3 regions of the Exiguobacterium sp. K1 genome follow, and region 3 is predicted to be linked to each of the others. Evidence: a T-box and tRNA genes for the amino acid it is inferred to sense, from the RefSeq annotation. Region 3 holds a T-box; the other regions hold tRNA genes.
What was found. The T-box of region 3 lies ahead of N7U64_RS00940 (valine--tRNA ligase). A T-box ahead of a tRNA ligase gene usually reads a tRNA of that ligase, here a tRNA-Val.
Positions count from the first base shown of each region.

Region 1 (7,129 bases), on a different contig from region 3:
CGGGCAACCACTTGATCTAAAAACAATCAGTCAAGCGATGTTAAAATTGTTATAATGAAAACAGCCTCTCGATAAATGGAGAGGCTGTTTTTGCGTAATCAATTCTTATTCGTACCTGAATGGAGTGTTTTATTTGTCGCAGCTTTTACTGTCCAATTTTCTTTTCACGTTAGCTTTGCTGGTCTACGTCATTGTATCGCTCGTTGATATGTGGAAATCGTACACCCGTACCAGTTCCAAAACAGACTTTCTATTTTTTATCCTGACGTTAATCACGCTGTTCGTCGGATTTCTTTTATCTCCGTTCCTGTCGCTCGCTTTTCAGTGGAAACGGAGCCGGACAAAACGAATCATCGGGATTTTACTCATTGCCGTCCCTTTAGGTCTTTCTCTTTTAAGCCGTTTTTTATGAAACATTGTTTCTCATTAAACGATCCGTACTCTTGCAGACGGATCGTTTTTTTATGTTCTTCCTCCGAGAAAAAGTCTACGCAACAATTCTTTTTCCGGCATTGGTGCCGCATTAAACGCTTCAAGGTATGGTCGGTCATCGTACTTTACTTCAATGACATTCACATTCCACTCTCCGCTGTTCAGTTCGACTACCGCAAATGGCGCTACAGCTTCCGGCTGACAGCCGAGTGCCCCTGGATTCAGGTAAGTTATCCCCTTCGCCCGGACCAACTGTCTCGGATGATGGTGTCCAAAACAGACCAGGCTCGCCCGCTCATCTTTAAAGAGCTCGGGCAGGGATTGTTCGGTTCCATCCACTGCTTCCGCCAACGGTTCCTCCCCAATCGCTTTTGTTTCATCCAGATACGCATAATGTGTAAACAATACTTCCTGTTCCGAAAATGTTTTCCGGACGGTTCTTGGAAGTTGTTCGAGAAACGATTGATTATCCGGTGTTAACTGATCGGCAATCCACTGGTGGTGGTTTTTCGCATGACGGTAACTGTCCGGATATTTTTGACCATGGATTAACGCCAGGACATTTTCATCATGATTTCCGCTGATCGTCGTCATTTGTGGTGTCGATCGCACAATTTCGATGACTTCGTTCGTTTGTGGTCCAATCCCAATCAAATCTCCAAGACAGAAGACTTCCGAGATCTCCCCTTCTTCCGCTATTCTATTTAGAACGGCTTTGAGTGCCGTTACATTTCCGTGAATATCTGTGATGACTGCAAATTTCATGAAACCGCCTCCAATGTTTATCTGATGCCATTCTTATCTTTCCCCTGATTTTAAGTCTGAAAATCATTGAAAATAAATTGTCAGAAAATATTGATTATTTATCTTACCCGTGTTAGGCTTAGAAAAATTCATTGAGAGGGGAATCATTTTTATGAATGTTAAACAAATTGCTGGCCGACTGATTATTCTATGCTCGAGGGACTGAAACCTTTCCGGTGATTTTCGGAATTGATTTTGGGCCCTCCTTTCGATGCATCGAATGAGGCGCCCGCAGGAATGATGGCGCCTATCCGATAACGGATAGGTTTTTTTAATGGCAAAACGAACTAGAGAGAAACAGAGAGAGGATGAGTGAATTGAAGGAATATGCGATGGATCGAATGGTAAAGGTATCTGCCGGTATGGCAAATGCCGTGTTAGTGACATTAGGGGTAGGATTATTAATTGAAACGTTCGGCAATTTATTACATATTGAGATGTTACTCACGATTGGCGGTGTCGCCAAAGTCTTACTCGCTCCAGCCCTCGGAGCCGGAATCGCCTATCAGCTTGGTGGAAATACACTGGTCTTGTTCAGTGCGATGATTGCCGCGACAATCGGGGGTGCCGCACTTCAACCGACGGATGCCGGGCTTGTCCTCGTACCGGGACAACCAATCAGTGCATTACTCGCAGCCGCCGTTGCCGTCTTCGTCGGAAAACGGATGACCGGTAAAACGAAGTTCGACATGATGGTCATCCCGGTCAGCGCTGTTCTTGCCGGCGGATTCACTGGTCTTGGTGCCGCTGCCGTTACAACACCTCTGCTCACACGATTCAGTGCCATGGTTACCGCATCTGTCGAATCTTCACCTATCGCGACATCACTTGTTATTGCCCTTATCTTCAGCGTCTTATTGATGTCACCCGCTTCATCGGCTGCACTGGCAATCGCCCTTCAACTCGACCCGGTCGCGAGTGCCGCTGCTTTAATCGGTTGTTCGGCTCAATTTGTCGGATTTACATTGATGGCATATCGTCAAACGGACCCCGGCGGTTTGATTGCTTCGTTCTTCGTCACACCAAAAGTGCAGTTTCCGAATATCGTAAAGAATCCGCGTCTTGTCGTCGCCCCATTCCTGGCCGCGATGATTTCGGCACCGATTGCGACACTTGTTCTTTCACTTGAAGTCCCTTATGAACTTGCGGGTCTCGGATTAAATTCAATGATTGCCCCACTCAACATCTTCGTTAATCAGGGGTTTAATGCGTTCCTCATCTTTTTTGCAACCGGCGTTGTCCTTCCAGGCGTCTTGACGCTCGTCTTTTACCGGATGACGACAATGGCTGGTTGGACAAAGATCGGCGACCTTCGATTAGAAATTCAATAAATGTTTATGCTGCTGTTCCCTCATTTAATGAAGGAACAGCTTTTTTATATGACGAATTGTAATATTAAGTGCAACACCTAGCTGAAAACACAAAAAAAACCCATAACGGCCTCGTGTAGAATAGAGTTACCACACAAAATTCAACGGAGGATTCGTTATGAGCTATATTCATCTTACCATATCAGAAAGAGTCAAATAGAGACGTATCTCGAGCTAGGTTTCTCTGTCCGAAAGATTGCGGGACGCCTGGGGCGTCAACCTTCTACGATTTCACGAGAATTGAAACGAAATCCTCATTACGATTCTTCTCATGCTGACCAGCGTTATGTGGAGCGAAAAAAGAAGTGCGGTGCACGTACGAAGTTTACGCTCGAAAAAAGAATCTTCATCCTCGAAAAATTACGGGAGACATGGTCCCCTGAACAAATTGCCGGACGATTATTCCAAGAAGAAGGACTCTCGTTCAAGACAATTTATCGTTGGATTTATAGTGGCCTCGTCGAGGCCGATTCTGGACTTCTTCGGCAAAAGGGAAAGCGTCAGAAACCAAGTGAGACGCGCGGACGCTTCAACGTCGGACTGCCAATCAGTAAACGTCCGTCCGACGTCAAAGGGCGTCAAACGTTTGGACATTGGGAGCTTGATACTGTTGTATCGGGTAGAGGGACGTCAAAAGCCTGTGTCGCAACGTTCGTCGAGCGAAAGAGTCGTTTTTATCTCGCTGTACCGATGGAAAATCGGTCCGCTCAATCGATGGAGTCTGCGATTCAAGCATTACATCTTTCCTTCCCGTTGGGAACGTTCCAAACTGCGACGACAGATCGCGGAAAAGAGTTTAGCTGTCATGAACGAATTCGTGACACGTTAGGCTTACCCATGTATTTTGCAGATCCGTATTCTTCTTGGCAGCGTGGTAGTAACGAGAACGCCAATGGTCTTCTCCGTGAATTTTTCCCGAAGGGGACAGATTTCGGAAAGGTCAGTCGCTCTGAAATCGCTCAAGCGCTCGCCTGGATTAATGGGAGACCACGAAAATGTCTTAACTGGAAAACTGCATACGAGGTCTTCACGGAAGAAGTGTTGCACTTAATTTGACAAACCGTCATATGAAAAAACTCCCGTTCATCGTGTGATGAACGGGAGTTCGGTATGATTCTGACTGGGCTCGAACCAGCGACCTCTACCCTGTCAAGGTAGCGCTCTCCCAGCTGAGCTACAGAATCATGTTGGTGTGTTCTGGGTATATGTTTATTATAGCAACATATTGAAAACTGTAAAGACTTTTCTTTAATTTTTTCATTATATTTTTTCTTTCTGCTCTACAGTTCAAAGTTGCAGGGTTTCGTTTCGTCCTCTACTATGTAAATAAGCACATATAAAATAAAGGAGGGGTAACTGTTGAATTTTTTAACAAGGTTTAGTTTAAAGAACTCTGTCGCTGTATTTATTATTGCTATTTTATTAGTTTTGGGCGGCGTATATTCGTTTTCTCAGCTTAAAGTGGATCAGTTTCCTGAAATTGAATTTCCTCAAATTTCAGTAGAAGCTGTGTATCCAGGCGCATCTCCGGATGATGTCGACAAACAGGTCGTCTCAAAACTCGAGACAGCACTGAAAGGAATCGAGGGCTCGACAAAAATTACGAGCTCTGCTTATGAAAGTATTGGAATCATCAATATCGAATTCCCATTTGATACCGATATGGACAAGGTCGAACAACAAATTGACGCGGCGATTCAGGATGCCAATCTTCCGGAAGAAGCCACAACGAAGCTGAACCGCTTCTCATTCGGATCGTTCCCAATCTACAACATCTCCTTCTTTAGTAAAGATGGAAAAGAGATTGAGTCCCTCTTAAAGAATGAAATCGAACCGGAACTCAATAAAATTCCGGGAATCAACAGTGTTTCTGTTGGTGGATATAAAGATGATTTAGTCCAAATTACGGTCGACAACAAAAAAGCAACAGCGGCCGGTTTATCGTTATCCAGTATTAAAGAACAAATTAATGCCAAGTATGTTTCCTTCCCGTCCGGGCAGCTCGCAGAAGGTGATTCGAAGATTCCAATCCGGGTGGAAGAAAAGCTGGAAAACTTGGATAAATTAAAAAATCTCCAACTCACGTCAAGCGCCGCTTCCGGTGCGGCATCAGGCGGTCAAGGTCAACCGGCTCAATCAGGACCTCCGGCCGGTTCTGTCGACGGCGCTCCAGGTGCTCCGACAGAACAAGCGGCACCAACTGAACCGATTCGCCTTTCAGACGTCGCGACCATCGAAGCCGTCTCAAAACAAAGTGAAAAAACACGATATGACTTAAAAGATTCTCTCTCGATGGCCATTACGAAAAAACAGGATGCTAATACGGTTGAAATCGCCGATGGTGTCACAAAAATCTTAAACAAATACGATGACCAAATCGATTATACGATCGGGATTGATTCTGCAAAAGATATTGAAGAATCTGTTGCAACACTAGTAAAAGAAGGATTGCTCGGTGCGCTGTTTGCTTCACTCGCCGTTCTGCTGTTCTTACGTAATATCCGGGCGACGATCATCGCGATTGTCTCGATTCCGTTGTCGCTTTTGATTGCAGCCATTTTCCTGAACTGGCAGGATATTTCACTGAACATCATGACACTCGGCGGGATGGCCGTCGCTGTTGGTCGGGTCGTCGATGACAGTATCGTCGTCATCGAAAATATCTTCCGGCGGGTCCGCAAGTCGAATGGCGGGATGACGGATGAAGTCATTGAACAATCGACAAAAGAAATCTTGAAGGCCATCACGTCTTCGACGCTTACGACCGTCGTTGTTTTCTTACCTATCGGCTTCGTCGGCGGTATTACCGGTAAATTCTTCTTACCGTTTGCATTGACGATCATCTTCTCGTTACTTGCTTCCCTGCTTGTCGCGATTACGATTGTGCCGATCTTGGCGAAATTCGCCTTTAAAAAGGTCCCGGCGGAAGAAAAAGAAGGCGCCTTACAACGCTGGTACGGCAAACTGATTGAAAAATCGTTGTCGCATAAAGCAATCATCTTAGTCGTTTCGTTCTTGTTACTTGGCGGTTCGCTTGCGATTGTACCGCAACTCGGCTTTACCTTTATTCCGAACGAAGCTTCAAAAACACTGACGGCTTCACTTGAACTTCCTGCTGCGACTTCACTTGAAAAAACGAGTGATGTATCGCTCAACATGGAAAAAATGTTTGATCAGGAAAAAGCGATTGCTGATGTCACGACATCCGTCGGAGCCCGTGATTTCACGACCGGGTTGCGACTTGATAACAAAGCCAGCTACTTCTTGAACTTAAAAGACGGGGTCGATGTTGAAAAGACAATCAAATCCCTAGAAACTAAAATGGAGGATATCGCAAAAGAAGACGATGTCGACGTTAAAATCAGCGTCGCTGAGCTTTCAACTGGCGGTCCCCCATCGAACAACAACGTTGACGTTGATTTGTTCTCGACTGATCTAGAAGCACTACAAAAAGCTGCTAAATTAGTTGAAGACAACATGAACAAAAACAATGATCTAAAATACGTGACGAATAACTTCAGCGAGAAACAAAAACAATTCCTCGTTGAAATCAACTCTGAAAAAGCCAGCGATCGTGGTTTGTCCGGCTTCCAGATTCTTGGTACGGTCAACGACCAAACGAAACCTGTTACGGTCGGCACCCTTAACCTTGATAACAAAGACCAGGACGTCCAATTGTCTTATAAGGAAGACTTGACGTCGAAAGCAGATCTCGAGAACGTCCAACTCTTCTCTGCTGCAGGTCCTGTCGCTCTGAAAGACGTGGCAACTGTCAAAGAAGTCGATACGTTCACATCGATTCAAAAGCTGGACGGTAAAGTTTACGCCCGTGTCTCGGGTCAAGTCAAAGGCGATAACGTCCAAACTGTTTCGAGTGACGTCAAAGCGGCTGTCGAAAAAATCGACTTGCCGGACGGCGTTTCCTTAACAAGCGGCGGTGGAAATGATGATACGGTCGAAATCTTCCAGTCTCTTGGAATTGCCATCGTCGTCGCCATCGGTCTCGTTTACTTGACGATGTTAATCACGTTCGGAAAAGCACGGATTCCGTTCATTATTCTTTCATCGCTCATCTTCGTTCCGATTGGTTCACTCGTCACACTGTTCTTAGCGAACGAACCATTATCGGTCAGTGTCATGATCGGATTCCTGATGCTCATCGGAATCGTCACGACCAACGCGATTGTACTCGTTGACCGGATTGGTCAGAACATCACACGCGGTTTACCGATTCGGGAATCCTTGATTGAAGCCGGTAAAACACGACTTCGCCCGATCCTGATGACGGCATTCGCTACAATCATGGCGCTTGTTCCGCTCGCTCTGACGACATCATCCGGTACCCTGATTTCAAAAGGACTTGCCTTGACGGTCATCGGCGGACTGACGACGTCAACACTCTTGACGCTCATTATCGTCCCTGTCGTCTATGAACTGTTCTTCTTCAAAAAGGTCAAAAAAGAACGTCAATCCTAAAAAAAAAATCCTTCTCTCATTCATGAGGGAAGGATTTTTTTGATTAT
Region 1 covers NZ_JAOTIT010000005.1:81,062-88,190, reverse strand. The annotation lists gene N7U64_RS11480 (TetR/AcrR family transcriptional regulator) at 1-55, shown strand, start outside; gene N7U64_RS11475 (hypothetical protein) at 134-412, shown strand; gene N7U64_RS11470 (metallophosphoesterase family protein) at 463-1,197, opposite strand; gene N7U64_RS11465 (PTS transporter subunit IIC) at 1,545-2,567, shown strand; partial or broken gene N7U64_RS11460 (IS30 family transposase) at 2,725-3,662, shown strand; tRNA gene N7U64_RS11455 (tRNA-Val) at 3,718-3,790, opposite strand; gene N7U64_RS11450 (efflux RND transporter permease subunit) at 3,966-7,082, shown strand; gene N7U64_RS11445 (DUF456 domain-containing protein) at 7,126-7,129, opposite strand, start outside.
Region 1: it has a tRNA-Val gene. The T-box ahead of N7U64_RS00940 (valine--tRNA ligase) is inferred to sense a tRNA for this amino acid. The anticodon was not compared.

Region 2 (7,129 bases), on a different contig from region 3:
GAACGATTCATACAGATCCCTCCATGTTTTAGAACGCACAAAAAAGGTTGCAACGGGGCCTTGTCCAGGTTTTTTGGACAGGGTTTGGTTGCAACCTGTGTGAGTTATTTAATGTTGAGTCCAGCCTTTTTATAAAAGACGGGCTTTAATTCATTGTATCGGACGGTCAATCGATTAAAGGTTTTGAGTGCTTCTGTCGCTTGACGGGAAGTCCGGTTTAAATCAGCTGTCGCTTCGTCAATCTTAACGAAGTTCGGTTTTTCGGTCAAGTAGGAGAGCACTTTCTTTTCTGACGCGATTGCTGCCGTGTAACGTTTTAAAAACGTATCAAAAGCTTTCTCCCGCTCTTTAAAGGCCTTAATAAGAGCGGTCCCGTCTTTTTTAGCGGCGGGTAACGAAGATAAGCTGCCCGTTAGTTCCGAAAGATCCAACTCATCAAAAGCACGGGTACGAATGGTTTTTTCCTGCTTTAACAAATCGACACGATCTTGATTCAAAGCGGTTAATTCTTCCCGTTCATTTTGTGACCGTTTGATGTCATCGGCTCCGGCTTCGAGAACGGCTTGATACGTATTAACGGAAATTTCGTCTTGGCGTGTCCGTTGTTCAGCAATCGCTGCGGCTTTTCGTTCAGACTTGGCCTGTTCTTCCAACTGGTTATATATCGAAGCAGCGGGATCGCTCGAGCAGGCACTGAGAAATAAGACGCCGAGACAGGTGAAACAGCTATTAAAAATCATCCGTTTTTTGATCATGAAAGTAACTCCTTACAAATTAGAGAATTTTGCGAAATTATACGGGATATGAAAGTCTTCATCATAGACGGAAAATTGATATCCTTTTTTCTTTAGTCCGGCGACGATCGCAGGCAATGCCCGCAATGTTTGCGGTTGTTCATGTAACAGGATGATTTCGACCGGATCTTCTGCCCGGTTGATAACGGTTTTCGCAACTTCTTTCGCACTGTCTTTGTAGTACCAGTCCATCGAATCAATCGACCAGTCCCACATCCGGAGTTTAGCCTGCTCCATTTCTTTCGCAATGGACTTGCTAATGCCGGGCGTTGATCCATAAGGCGGACGTGTCAATAATGGAGCATGATTCGTTAGTTGTTTAATTTGTTTCTGCACCCTCAGCATCTCAGGAACATACTGCTTTTTCTTATACAGCGTGTCATAGTCATGGGTTTCACTGTGTGGTCCGATGTAATGTCCATCCTTTGCCATTGAGCGGACGACATCCGGTTGCTCGGCGATATTACTTCCAATCAGAAAGAAGGTCGCCTTAACATTTTGTTCTTTTAATGATTTCAAGATATCCGGAGTCAAAGCGGTCGGACCGTCTTCAAATGTCAGATAAGCTACTTTTTTAGTAATCCCGTTCCATTTCTCGACACGTGCCTTGTCCAAGTTCGGAGTCGGGACTTTCTGTAAAGGTTGAACGGATTTTACATCCGCTTGTTGTTGTGTTGAAGTCAGGTATTGATAAACGATATAACCACCAAGCGGAAGAAGGATAAGTGCCATTAGAATAAAAAGCTTGGCGAAATATTTTCGTTTTGGTTTTCGATGCCTTGGACCAAGTCCGAGGGGATTGCCTGAGTTGTATGGATCCATTGATGTCTAAGCTCCTTTACGGAAAATCTTATGACTTAAATGTAACATTTTGTCTGTTTCATTTGTAACAAAGATGTTACAAAAAGATGACTCGTAGAGCTATAATCTAAAAAAACGTTATTAAAATAGAAAACTAAAAAGTTTTTTTAACAAAAAAAGAAGTCCATCCGTTATCGGAGACTTCTTTTTTCGGACAATTCTCGATCAGTGTTCTGTAACAGCACACTCATCACATTCTGTTTTATATGATTCGCACTGTTCATCCATTTCTTTTCCGCAATGAGAGCAGGTCTTGACCGGAAGTTGACGGTAAAACTCCGGAGAAGTTTCTTGGTAAAGGGGTTGTTCCATGATTTTGTTCCTCCTCTTAATGTATGGATATGGCAGCAAGAAACATTGAATTTCTTTTATTGTACTAGTACAGAATATGTATGTCAATCTTTGTTTTATAACAGATAGAATATCAGCGAGTCTTGTCGTATGACAGGTAGTGAAGAGGATGATACGATAACAAAGTAAACAGATGTACTTAAAGGGGGATCATTATGAATCAAACACTATCCGACACACTATCACTTTTGGCAGAACGCCGTTCAGTTCGTCATTACGATGAGACATTCACGCTTTCGCAAGAAGACGTACAAGAATTGATTGAATTGACGACAGCTGCGCCAAGTGCTTGGAACTTGCAACATTGGCATTTCGTCGCCTTCCATTCGGAAGAAGCGAAGCAGCAATTGGCTCCAATCGCTTACAATCAGCCTGCCATCAGTTCTTCTTCAGTCGTCATTGCCGTACTAGGGGATTTACAGGCAAACCGAAACTATAATCCGGTTTATGGTCCAGCCGTAGAAGCAGGAGGTATGACGGAAGACTTGTTCGACGCGATCAAAGGACAAGTGGAAGGAGCTTACCAAAGCGAGGCTTATGCGAGAGATGCAGCCATGTCAAACGCAAGTCTAGCAGCGATGCAACTCATGTTGGTCGCTGAAGCAAAAGGATTATCAACACTTGCGATGGGGGGATTCAATCACCAACTCTTTACGGAAACGTTTATTACAGATGAACGTTATGTTCCGGTCATGTTGATTGCCGTCGGTAAAGCAGTGGAAGATGCGAAAAAACGTCCGGCCCTTCGTCTGCCGGTTGATCAAGTCACGACAATTCTATAAGTAAATGTGAAGGGGCCGACTCGAAATCATGGTTCGGTCCCGTTCATTTTTATTTTTAATTTTTTTAGAAAAGTACTTGTCAGATGGTTAGTTTCTTGCTATATTAATACATGTCCTAGCAAGTACATAACGTACTGCATCATGATTCTGTAGCTCAGCTGGGAGAGCGCTACCTTGACAGGGTAGAGGTCGCTGGTTCGAGCCCAGTCAGAATCATACCAAAAACTCCGTTCATCCTTGGATGAACGGAGTTTTTTTATTTAATTTTTGGCTTGAAGTTCGTCTTCCGTCACCCATTTATGGTTCTTAATGGTTTTTCCACCAGTTGTCGGTTTAAAATCGACCATATACACGGTTGTTTCATCGGCTTGATCAATCGTCGCTTTAGCCCCATCCATGCCCTTCATGTGGTCCGCCGCTAACGTCACTTTGTCACCTGCTTTTAGCGGTGAATCCGGAACCGGACTCAGTTCTTCCTGAATCACCCATTTATGATTGCTGACTTTTTTTCCGCCGTTTGTTGGTGTAAAGCTGACGGCATAGACCGTCGTATCAAATGAGTCGACGACGGTTGCTTCTGCGCCGTCCATGCCTTTCATATGATCTGACGATAAAACGACATTCGCACCGTCCTTAAATTTTGGATTTTCGGCTTGTTTGAGTCCGGCTGGAATTTTTCCGTCACTTGAATGCATCATTCCTGCGTGAGAATCCTTCATATCATCGTGCATATCGTGCGAATTAGACGAATTCGAATCAGATCCGCAAGCACTTAAACCTATGACTGCAGAAAGTGCCAATGATGTGACGAACAGTTGTTTTTTCATGAAAAATGACCTCCTGTAAGTAATCTGGTTATGTCATTACTATACCCATGTTTTGTGCAGAAACCGTGCAGAAAAGGTGACGATTCAATGGTCTGACTGAATAAGCTTTTAAAAAAGTGTATCGTAAGAGTGAAGAGAGGAGGGAGCGGGACATGCGACATATTTCTTACTACATCGGTCTGCTTTTTTTGACTGCGATTCTTGTCATCGGCGGTATTCTGTTCAGTACCCTCTACTTTAATCTTGTGAATCAACGGACGGACGAAGTGGTCCTTGGTTTGTTGAACCGGGGAAATACACACCGTGATGTCCTCGAGGAATCTTTTAATGCAGAAACATTGGAACATGTCACTTTGATGGAATCAGCATCTGAATTTACCGTCGTCATCACAAATGAAGAGGGTGAAATTTTAAAGTCTTCGCCTCGACTTACTCCAGAAATGACAGAAGAGCTTATACACGTAGAATTTCAAACGCAACGAAACGATCGTATCCTACAATCTCAAGCAAAAGCGAACGGCTTTTTAATGACAGACAGTCCAATCACGATTTCAGGTGCTCATCGTGGACATGTCTTCATGTTTGCTCCTGAGACGTTGATTCAACAAGTAGTTAATCCGTTAAGACAGCAATTCATTCAAGTCGGTATTATTGCCGTACTTCTGTCACTCGCGACTGTCGTCTTATGCACACGAGTGATCTCAAGACCGCTCATTAAGATGGAACGCGCGACTGCTAAACTGAAAGAAGGGAATCTTGATGTGGATTTACCGGTGAACCGGTCAGACGAACTTGGAGCACTTGCAAGATCAATCACGCAGTTGGCTAAAGATCTCGATTTCTTGAATCGTGAACGGACGGAGTTTTTAGCGAACATTTCTCACGAGCTACGAACCCCACTGACATACGTCAAGGGATATGCGGATATTTTACAACGTCCGGACTTGCCGGAATCTGAAAAAGCAGCTTATTTGTCGATTATCAAAGAAGAAAGTGATCATGTAAGCAGATTGATTGAACAATTGATGTTACTGGCGCGTTCTGATGCCAACGAGTTTTCAATTGAACGGTTACCACTGCCGCTTGATGAACTAATTGTATCGACGACAGAAAAAATGCGACCGGCAATCGAAGAAAAAGGATTGCACTTGTATGTATCGGGAGAACCGGTAGAGGTAACAGGCGATAAAATCCGACTTAAACAAGTGTTAGTGAATATACTGGATAACGCAAGAAAATATACAGCAACAGGTGACATCATCGTCCGATACGGAGTAAATGAAACGGGACCGTATTTTCAAGTGCGGGATACAGGAATCGGCATCAGTCAAGAAAGTTTGCCCCATGTGACAAAACGGTTGTACCGCAGTGAACCGTCCAGGTCGAGAAGTCGAGGCGGATCGGGACTTGGACTGACGATTGCGTCAGCTATCGTCCAAGCACATGGAGCGACACTAGAAATTCAAAGCCAAAAAAATAGCGGAACGCGTGTAATCGTTCAGTGGAAGGGGTGAAAAAATGGCTCGAATCTTAATCGTTGATGATGAACAACGGATGCTTCAATTAATGAAATTATATTTGACACCGTATGGTCATACGTGCCATTTGGTCGATTCCGCTGAAAAAGCAATCGAAATCGTCAAAACAGTTCCGATTGATATCGCTTTACTGGATGTCATGATGCCTGAAATGGATGGTTGGACACTATGTGAAAATATAAGACGAATCGTTGATTTCCCGATCATCATGGTAACTGCACGGAATCAAATGGAAGATGTCGTTCGGGGACGTACAGTCGGCGCCGATGATTATGTGGCGAAACCGATTCATGAAGGTGAACTATTAGGACGGATTGAGTTATTGATTGGACGAGAAAAGCGGGAACAGTATACATTTCATGGTCTGCATTATGATGCTAAGGGATATGATTGTAGTTTTGATGAACAAAAAATCTTACTGACCAAAACAGAGTTTCAGCTGTTAGGAAAACTCCTGGCTTCCGTAAATAGAATCTTATCGAGAGAGCAATTAGTGCGGTCGCTCTGGAGTGACGACCAATCGATTGAACCACGAACCATCGATTCTCATATGCGCCACCTTCGTGAAAAACTGCGGCGTTCCGGCTTTCCGATTGATCAGTACTTGGAAACCGTCCGGGGTGTTGGTTACCGGTGGCTGGAACAACCAAAAGACGACTGAAAGGAGATTAACTATGACAACGATCTACTTAGTCCGCCATGCACATTCGACCTATTCTACAGACGAAGAAGCACGTCCTTTATCAGAACAGGGGAGAGACGATGCGGAGCAACTGACGACACTTTTTGACGGCATTACATTGGACTATATCTATGCGAGTCCCTATCGACGGGCGATTGAGACAGTTCAGCCCTTAGCGGAACAATCCGGATTAGCCATCCAAGAAACCGCAGCTGTTCAAGAACGATTGCTGGCACCGGGAGAACTGCCGGACTTCCGACAGGCTGTCCGGTATGTCTGGAAACATCCGGATGAAAACCCGTATGGCGGTGAATCAAACGTTACGGCACAACGACGGATCGTTCTTGAAATCAAACGACTGCTGGAACATCATCAAAATCAAACGATCGTCATCGGTACACACGGAAACATCATGGTGTTATTGATGCAGTACTTTGATCCGGCGTACGGGTATGATTTTTGGAACACCCTAAAGATGCCGGCCGTCTACAAAATGACATTCAAAGCTAAAACATTTCTTCAAATCGAAGAAATGTGTCATCATGACTGAAAAATAGGAGGTTATCCCGTCTATAAGGGGATAACCTCCTATTTTAATTATGCTTTTACATTTTCATGTTTTTGGATTAAATCTGCCGTCAGTTGACCCGACAAAGTGACCATCGGAACGCCACCGCCCGGATGTGTTGAACCGCCGACGAAGTAAAGCCCTTCGTAGAGATCACTTTTCGATGGAATCTTGAAGCCGCCGTTCTTTTTCCGATCGGCAGCCACACCGTAAATCGAACCGCCGTTCGGACCGTATAGTGATTTCAAGTCTTCCGGTGTAAAGCGGTATTCGAATTCAATCGATTCACGTAAATCGGTCAGTCCCATCCGTTCTAATTTATCAAGGACGACTTCACGATACGCATCCCAATCGGTTTTGCCGTCTTGTTTCGTCAGTGGCGGAACGTGCGTCAAGACAAACAGATTGTCTTTTCCTTCCGGTGCCTGGGAAGCATCTGATTTAGAGGAGACACCGACATAAATCGTCGGATCCTCTGGTGGGACACCTTCCTTGAACATTTGGGCAAATTCCCGTTCCGGATCATCCGAGAAGAAGAAGTTATGGTGCTTAAGATCTTTATACTCGCGGTTCACACCAAGTAACAGGACAAGACCGGAAACGGACGGAACGAAGGACTGATTTAACTTTTTAGCCTGTTTTGGTCCTTTTTTCTCTGAGATGAGATGTTGATAGGTCGGAATGACCTCCAGGTTTGAGACGACGACATCAGCCGGATAAAATGTA
Region 2 covers NZ_JAOTIT010000005.1:70,956-78,084, forward strand. The annotation lists gene N7U64_RS11380 (EamA family transporter) at 1-11, opposite strand, end outside; gene N7U64_RS11385 (YkyA family protein) at 105-755, opposite strand; gene N7U64_RS11390 (polysaccharide deacetylase family protein) at 768-1,616, opposite strand; gene yhfH (protein YhfH) at 1,821-1,967, opposite strand; gene N7U64_RS11400 (nitroreductase family protein) at 2,162-2,788, shown strand; tRNA gene N7U64_RS11405 (tRNA-Val) at 2,932-3,004, shown strand; gene N7U64_RS11410 (YdhK family protein) at 3,049-3,615, opposite strand; gene N7U64_RS11415 (HAMP domain-containing sensor histidine kinase) at 3,768-5,129, shown strand; gene N7U64_RS11420 (response regulator transcription factor) at 5,134-5,814, shown strand; gene N7U64_RS11425 (histidine phosphatase family protein) at 5,828-6,385, shown strand; gene N7U64_RS11430 (phytoene desaturase family protein) at 6,433-7,129, opposite strand, start outside.
Region 2: it has a tRNA-Val gene. The T-box ahead of N7U64_RS00940 (valine--tRNA ligase) is inferred to sense a tRNA for this amino acid. The anticodon was not compared.

Region 3 (7,129 bases):
TCTAAATAACTCGCCTGATTTTCCGGCAAAATATTTTTCAGAAGCGGTTTGTGGTTGGCACCAATGAAAGCACGGTACATCGTGTTCGAGAACAACTCTTTTTCCTGTTGCTGGTTGAAGGTCGAAGTATGTCCCGCTCCGGAATAGGTGACATTCCCTTTTGTATACATATAATAATGATTTCGGGCATCACCGATCGTACGTCCAGCATCCTGATTTGTCGAAGCAAGGTTATTTTCACGAATGTTATACCATGGAATCAAGTCCGGTTGTTCTAAGTCCAAACCAAAATATTGGTTGTGGGTCGTCGCAATCTGAACACTATTACCTAACGTAAAGGGATACGACGTCATGACACCATCGTTTTGTTTAACAGCTTGACCTGACGTCCGTGGTGCTGCGTATCCCATGTTGGTAAAGTTTTTCTGTCCGGCGAGTCCGGCAAACTTCTTCTCCCAAAACAGTTCAGGACTTGCTGATTGATTCGGTCTAAAAATCGTATCGTGGGACAACATCAGACCTTGTCCCGTGTTCGTAAACCCAAGGATCGCGTTCGATGCAGCGTCACTCAAAGATGCGGCACCATAAGAATCTTGAAAACCAAAAATCAACATATCGTAAGCCGTATTTAAATTCTTAGTCGAATACGTTTGATTAAATGTGTCTGCAGTGATGACTTCGACATTAAAGTCATAAAATCCATCCTGCTTCAGTAACGTTCCAGTATTCATAAATCCATTGATGGATCCGGTCGTTCCTGTCCGTGTCACTTGAAGAATTTTCGCTTCCGCGACCTGATCTTTCATTAAAAAACTGCCGGTTTTATAATCCGTCAAACCGTCACTACTAGAAACGCGAATCATCCAATTCCTTGGACCGGTATAACTTGGCGCATCAAAATTATAGCTTAGTGTACCCGTTTTCCCTGCCGGTTTTTCATCGACTTTTTCCGACTCTTCAAATTGATCATTGCTGTCAAAATCAATGTACAGTCGAACAAGTTGATTCGTATTTTCAGCGCTCGTCGTGTACGTAAAATCAATCGGGACGTTTGGAACGGCTGTCGTTCCTTTATCGACGCCCGTCAAAGCCGTTCCTTTTTGTTGAACAGATACGCCTTCCAAACGAGGGCGTACAACCTTTTGCAGTTTCAATTTTGAAATGACGGTAGAAAGATCCGTATACACCGGTGTCTCTTTAAAAATTCCCGTAAAGTTACTCGACGAATGCGTCAGAACATCTTGATGCAAAAAGACAGGTAGTCCTTTTTTTACATATGCATTTTGAATCTCGTTTGCTTTCAGCTTTGTAATATCATTTTCAATCTTGTTCGTATTATGATTTTTTTTCGTATCTGAAACAGTCATCGAATAACGGTCTGTTCCCGAAAAAGCTGACGGATCAAAAACAATCGCATCAAATGCTCCATCAAGCGGGAAACGCGACGCATTCAGTTCCTTGACTGTCATCATCTTAATCTCGTACCGGTTCGTATCCAGTCCTGTCAACATGGATGTGATGACAGTATTCGGATCAATCCGATTTGTTGCTGACCAGGCATCCCGGATTTCTAAAATCTTAAACTTTTCTCCGGCTGCAGCCTTTGTATGTGGTGGTTGTATATACGTAATACTGGTAAAAATCAACAGACTGACTAAAAACAGACGTACCCAACGTTGCATCTCCATCGTCTCCTCGTCGTAAGATCATAAAATCTAGGACTATATTACCCCACCATTAGTATACAAGTTCTTTCAGTGTTTCCCCTTTTTTGTAAAAGACTGTGCCTTAAGTAATGTGCGAACCGTGCTGATAAAATAAAGGGAACCCGTGACAATAAGTGTCTTGTCGGCCGTATCCACTTCCTTGAAAAAGCGGTTGAGTTCCATCGCCTTCGCTCCGTCCATCTCCAATTCTTCCAGTGTTCGCGCCCTTGGAAAATCAAACGTCGTCTCGTAAATATCAGGTGTCACTTCCCGTAACTGCCTGAGCATCGCTTTGCGGTCCTTGTCCCGTAAGATCGAACAGAGGACGACGACCGGTTTTGACTCTTCCTTCAAACGTTCGACAAGTGCCGTCACCCCTTCCGGATTATGGGCACCGTCCAAAATGATCCTCGGCTTACGGGAGATGATTTCAAACCGACCCGGATGCGTTGCATTCCGCAGTCCACGCCGGATTGCGGTCTTCGACCATCCGAGTTGTTTGGCACAGACGACGGCATTGGCCGCGTTGTGGACTTGATGCATCCCTTCCAGTCCAAGCCGTGTCTCGGGAATGCCTTCATAGGTTGTCCATGTTCCTGTCTCACTCAGCCGGTAATGCCGGATGACTTCCTGACTCCAGGACAGACTCGCTTGCCGATCGCCACAATAGGCCATCAACGGCACCGTCAATTCTTCCTGCAGTTTCCCGGCAATGACTCGTGTGCCTTGTTTGATGATCCCGAATTTCTGTAGGGCGATCTCTTGAAGCGTATCTCCGAGGATAGCCTGATGGTCGTGCCCAATCGAAGTAATAATGGCGGCTTTCGGTTGCTTCAGGACATTCGTCGAATCGTACAAACCACCGAGTCCGACTTCATAAATCACAAAATCAGGACGAATTTGATAAAAATGATAAAAAGCGAGCACCGTTAAGGCTTCAAATTCCGTCAATGCCCCAATTACCGGTTCTAATTTCAGGATTGCAGCTTGAACCACATTAGCCGCCTCGACCAGATCCGCTTCACTGATTGGTACACCGTTCAACATGATCCGTTCCTCGAACTGAATGATATACGGTGACGTAAAGGTTCCGACTTGCAATCCTTCGGCTACACCCATCTCCCGCAAAAAAGCGACCGTTGACCCCTTTCCGTTTGTTCCCGCGACATGAATCGTCGGAATCGCATCCGGATCAATCATAAGTTCCGCCAGTACTGCTTCCATCCGACTCAGTCCCGGTTTGATGCCAAATGCCAGTAACGCCGATAACCATTCCAACACATCTTCTCGTGTTCTCACGCTTGGTTCACTCCTTCAAAAAAAGTGACTCAAGAAAACTTGAGCCACTGTTAAGATTATTTTGCGAGTTCGCTGATTCGGACTTCAACTGCCGCCCGCTTCTCTTTATAGTCTTGTGCTTTTGCTTGTTCTTCTTCAATGACATGTGCCGGTGCTTTCCCGACAAATCCCGGGTTGTTGAGTTTTTTCTCGACCCGTTCGACTTCTTTTGTATACTTGACGAGTTCTTTGTTCAGACGAGCGATTTCTTCTTCGATGTTGATCAAGTCAGCAAGTGGAATGAACAATTCTGCTCCCGTCACGATGGCACTCATCGCCTTTTCCGGTGCTGTCATATTGCGTTCAACGAGCAATTCTGACGCATTCGTGAACTTTTTCAAGTACGACAGATTTGTTTCTAAATCATGCTGGACTTGATCGTCACTCGTTGCAATCATCAACTGAATTTGTTTCGACATCGGTGCGTTCACTTCCGCCCGGATGTTCCGGACTGAACGGATGACGTTCTGAACGGCTTCGAAAGCCGGGACAGATGCTTTGAAGTCGAGTGCATCATTGCGTGTCGGCCAAGCGGCACGTGTAACTGTTTCGCCTTCGTGCGGTAAGTGCTGCCAGATTTCTTCCGTGATGAACGGCATGAACGGATGCATCAGACGCATGATTTGATCAAGCGTATAGGCAAGAATCGAACGTGTCGTCAATTTGGCTGCTTCGTCCTCACCATTCAACGGCAACTTCGCCATCTCGATGTACCAGTTACAGAAGTCTTCCCAGATGAAGTGATAGAGGACACGACCGGCTTCCCCAAACTCATACTTATCCGACAGACGAGTGACATCATCAATCGTCGTGTTCAGACGTGTCAGAATCCATTGGTCAGCCAGTGATTTTTCACCTGACAGATCAATCTGGTCGTACGTCAGTCCGTCCATGTTCATCAACGCAAACCTGCTTGCATTCCATAACTTGTTCGAGAAGTTCCATGTCGCTTCGATTTTCTCCCAGTAGAAACGTAAATCGTTCCCCGGTGTGGAACCGGTCGTTAAGAACCAACGCAGTGAATCGGCGCCGTATTTCTCGATGACATCCATCGGATCAATTCCGTTCCCGAGTGACTTGGACATTTTCCGTCCTTCCGAGTCACGGATCAAACCGTGAATCAAGACATCGTTGAATGGACGTTCGCCTGTAAATTCATACGACTGGAAGATCATCCGTGAGACCCAGAACGCGATGATGTCGTAACCTGTGACAAGTGTTGATGTCGGGAAGTACTTTTGATAATCGGCTGCGCCTTCGTTCGGCCATCCCATTGTCGAGAACGGCCAGAGGGCAGAAGAGAACCACGTATCCAGCACATCATTGTCTTGTTCCCAGTTTTCGAGATCAGCTGGTGCTTCTTTACCGACGTACACTTCGCCTGTTTCTTTGTGGTACCAGGCCGGAATCCGGTGACCCCACCAGAGCTGACGGCTGACACACCAGTCACGGATATTTTCCATCCAGCGGACATAGGTGTTTTCAAAACGTTGCGGGATGAAGTTGATTTTGTCTTCGCCTTGTTGCTCTTGTAATGCTTTTTCAGCGAGCGGTTCCATTTTGACGAACCATTGGAGTGACAAGTACGGCTCAACAATCGCGTCCGACCGTTCCGAGTGACCGACGGAATGCAGGTGTGGTTCGACTTTGATCAAGACACCTGACTCTTTGAGATCTTCGACAATCTGCTTACGGCATTCAAAACGATCCATGCCTTCATATTTCCCCGCATTTTCATTCATCGTGCCGTCTTCGTTCATGACGAGGACACGCGGTAAGTCATGACGGTTTCCGACTTCAAAGTCGTTCGGGTCGTGTGCCGGTGTGATTTTAACGACACCTGTTCCAAACTCCATGTCGACGTATTCATCGGCAACGATTGGGATTTCCCGCCCGACGATTGGTAACGTGATCGTTTTTCCGACGAGATGTGCATAACGCTCGTCTTTCGGGTTAACGGCAATCGCTGTATCGCCGAGCATCGTTTCCGGACGTGTCGTCGCCAGTTCAACGTGACCGGATCCGTCCGTCAACGGATAACTGAAGTGGTAAAACGCACCTTCGATGTCTTTATAAATAACTTCGATGTCCGAGATGGCTGTTTTCGTTGCCGGATCCCAGTTGACGATGTATTCGCCGCGGTAGATCAAACCCTTTTCATACAGTTTGACGAATACTTCCTGAACCGCCTCTGACAGTCCTTCGTCAAGCGTAAACCGTTCCCGTGAATAATCGAGTCCGAGTCCGAGTTTTGACCACTGCTCGCGGATCGTTGAAGCATATTCTTCTTTCCATGCCCATGATTGTTCGAGGAACTTCTCACGTCCCATTTCAAGACGTGATTTACCTTCCGCGCGGAGTTTCTGTTCGACTTTTGCCTGCGTCGCGATTCCGGCATGGTCCATTCCCGGCAGGTACAAGACGTCAAAGCCCTGCATCCGCTTCATCCGTGTCAGCATATCCTGAAGTGTCGTATCCCAGGCATGACCAAGGTGTAATTTACCGGTAACGTTCGGCGGTGGGATGACGATCGTATACGGTGCTTTTTCCGGATCCTGATCGGCTTTAAAATATTCCCCTTTTATCCAAAAGTCGTACCATTTTTCTTCCGTCGCCTGCGGATCATATTTTGTCGGCATTGATAATTCCTGCATCTGAATCGCTCCTTTAATCCATAATAAAAACGGCTTCTCTCGTCCTCATCTAAGGACGAAAGAAGCCGTTGCTCTTCCGCGGTACCACCTTAGTTCACTCTTGACAGAGTGCCCTCTAGTCCGCGTAACGTGCGGCAATCCGGATTCTGCTTGCTGTCGCTTACAGAACCAGCTCGTGGGGTGACCTTCGTCAGCACGTCCTGTCACATCTCTCAGCCAGTGGATGTGTTCTCTCATACAGTCCGGTTGTTGACTACTCTTCCCGTCATCGCTGTTTTCCAAATTATTCTTTCCTTATTTTATCCGAGACCTCTACGGCTCGTCAAGAACTGCTTAACGATTAAATTCGAGTTGTAATTCCTTGAATGTCAGCTCGACTGCTGCAATCGTCTGCTCGATGTCGTCGTCCGTATGAACGGTCGATAAGAAGAGTCCTTCAAATTGTGACGGCGGTAAGAAGATACCGCGTGCCGCCATTTTTTGATAATACGAGCGGAACATGTCGAGGTTCGATGATTTCGCCTCTTCGAAATTCGTCACCGGCTGATCCGTGAAGAAGACACCGAACATCGCACCGGCGCGGTTCGTCGTCAATGGAATGTTGTATTTCGCAGCTGCTGCGAGATATCCTTCCGACAAACGGTTGGCTTTCCGGTCAAACTCTTCGTAGTGTTCCGGTTTCAGTTGCGTTAATGTCGCAAGGCCTGCCGCCATCGCAAGCGGGTTACCTGATAATGTACCGGCTTGATAAATCGGACCTTGCGGCGCGATTTGTTCCATGATGTCGCGACGTCCGCCGTAGGCACCGACCGGCATACCGCCACCGATGACCTTACCGAGACACGTGATATCCGGTGTGACACCGAAATGTCCTTGGGCACAATTGAAGCCGACGCGGAAACCGGTCATGACTTCATCAAAGATCAAGAGTGTGCCATGCTGTTCCGTAATTTCGCGCAGTCCTTCGAGGAAGCCCGGTTGCGGTGGCACGAAGCCCATGTTGCCCGCTGCCGGTTCGACGATGACACCGGCGATATCGTCGCCGTGTTTTTCAAATGCAATCCGGACCGCATCCATGTCATTGTACGGCACTGTCAATGTCATACTCGCAATTTGTGCCGGTACACCCGGTGAATCCGGAAGTCCAAGTGTTGCAACACCTGATCCGGCTTTAATCAACAGTGAATCGCCGTGACCGTGATAACAGCCTTCGAATTTCAGAATTTTTGTTTTTCCTGTATAGCCGCGTGCGAGACGAAGCGCCGCCATCGTTGCTTCTGTTCCCGAGTTGACCATCCGGACGACTTCAACCGATGGGACACGGCTGATGACGACTTCCGCCATCGCCGACTCGATTTCAGTTGGTGTGCCGTAACTCCATCCACGTGTCGCCTGCTCTTGAATGGCAGCCGTCACGATCGGATCAGCATG
Region 3 covers NZ_JAOTIT010000001.1:195,246-202,374, reverse strand. The annotation lists gene N7U64_RS00950 (DUF5057 domain-containing protein) at 1-1,682, opposite strand, end outside; gene N7U64_RS00945 (folylpolyglutamate synthase/dihydrofolate synthase family protein) at 1,755-3,005, opposite strand; gene N7U64_RS00940 (valine--tRNA ligase) at 3,062-5,704, opposite strand; T-box leader at 5,747-5,976, opposite strand; gene hemL (glutamate-1-semialdehyde 2,1-aminomutase) at 6,032-7,129, opposite strand, start outside.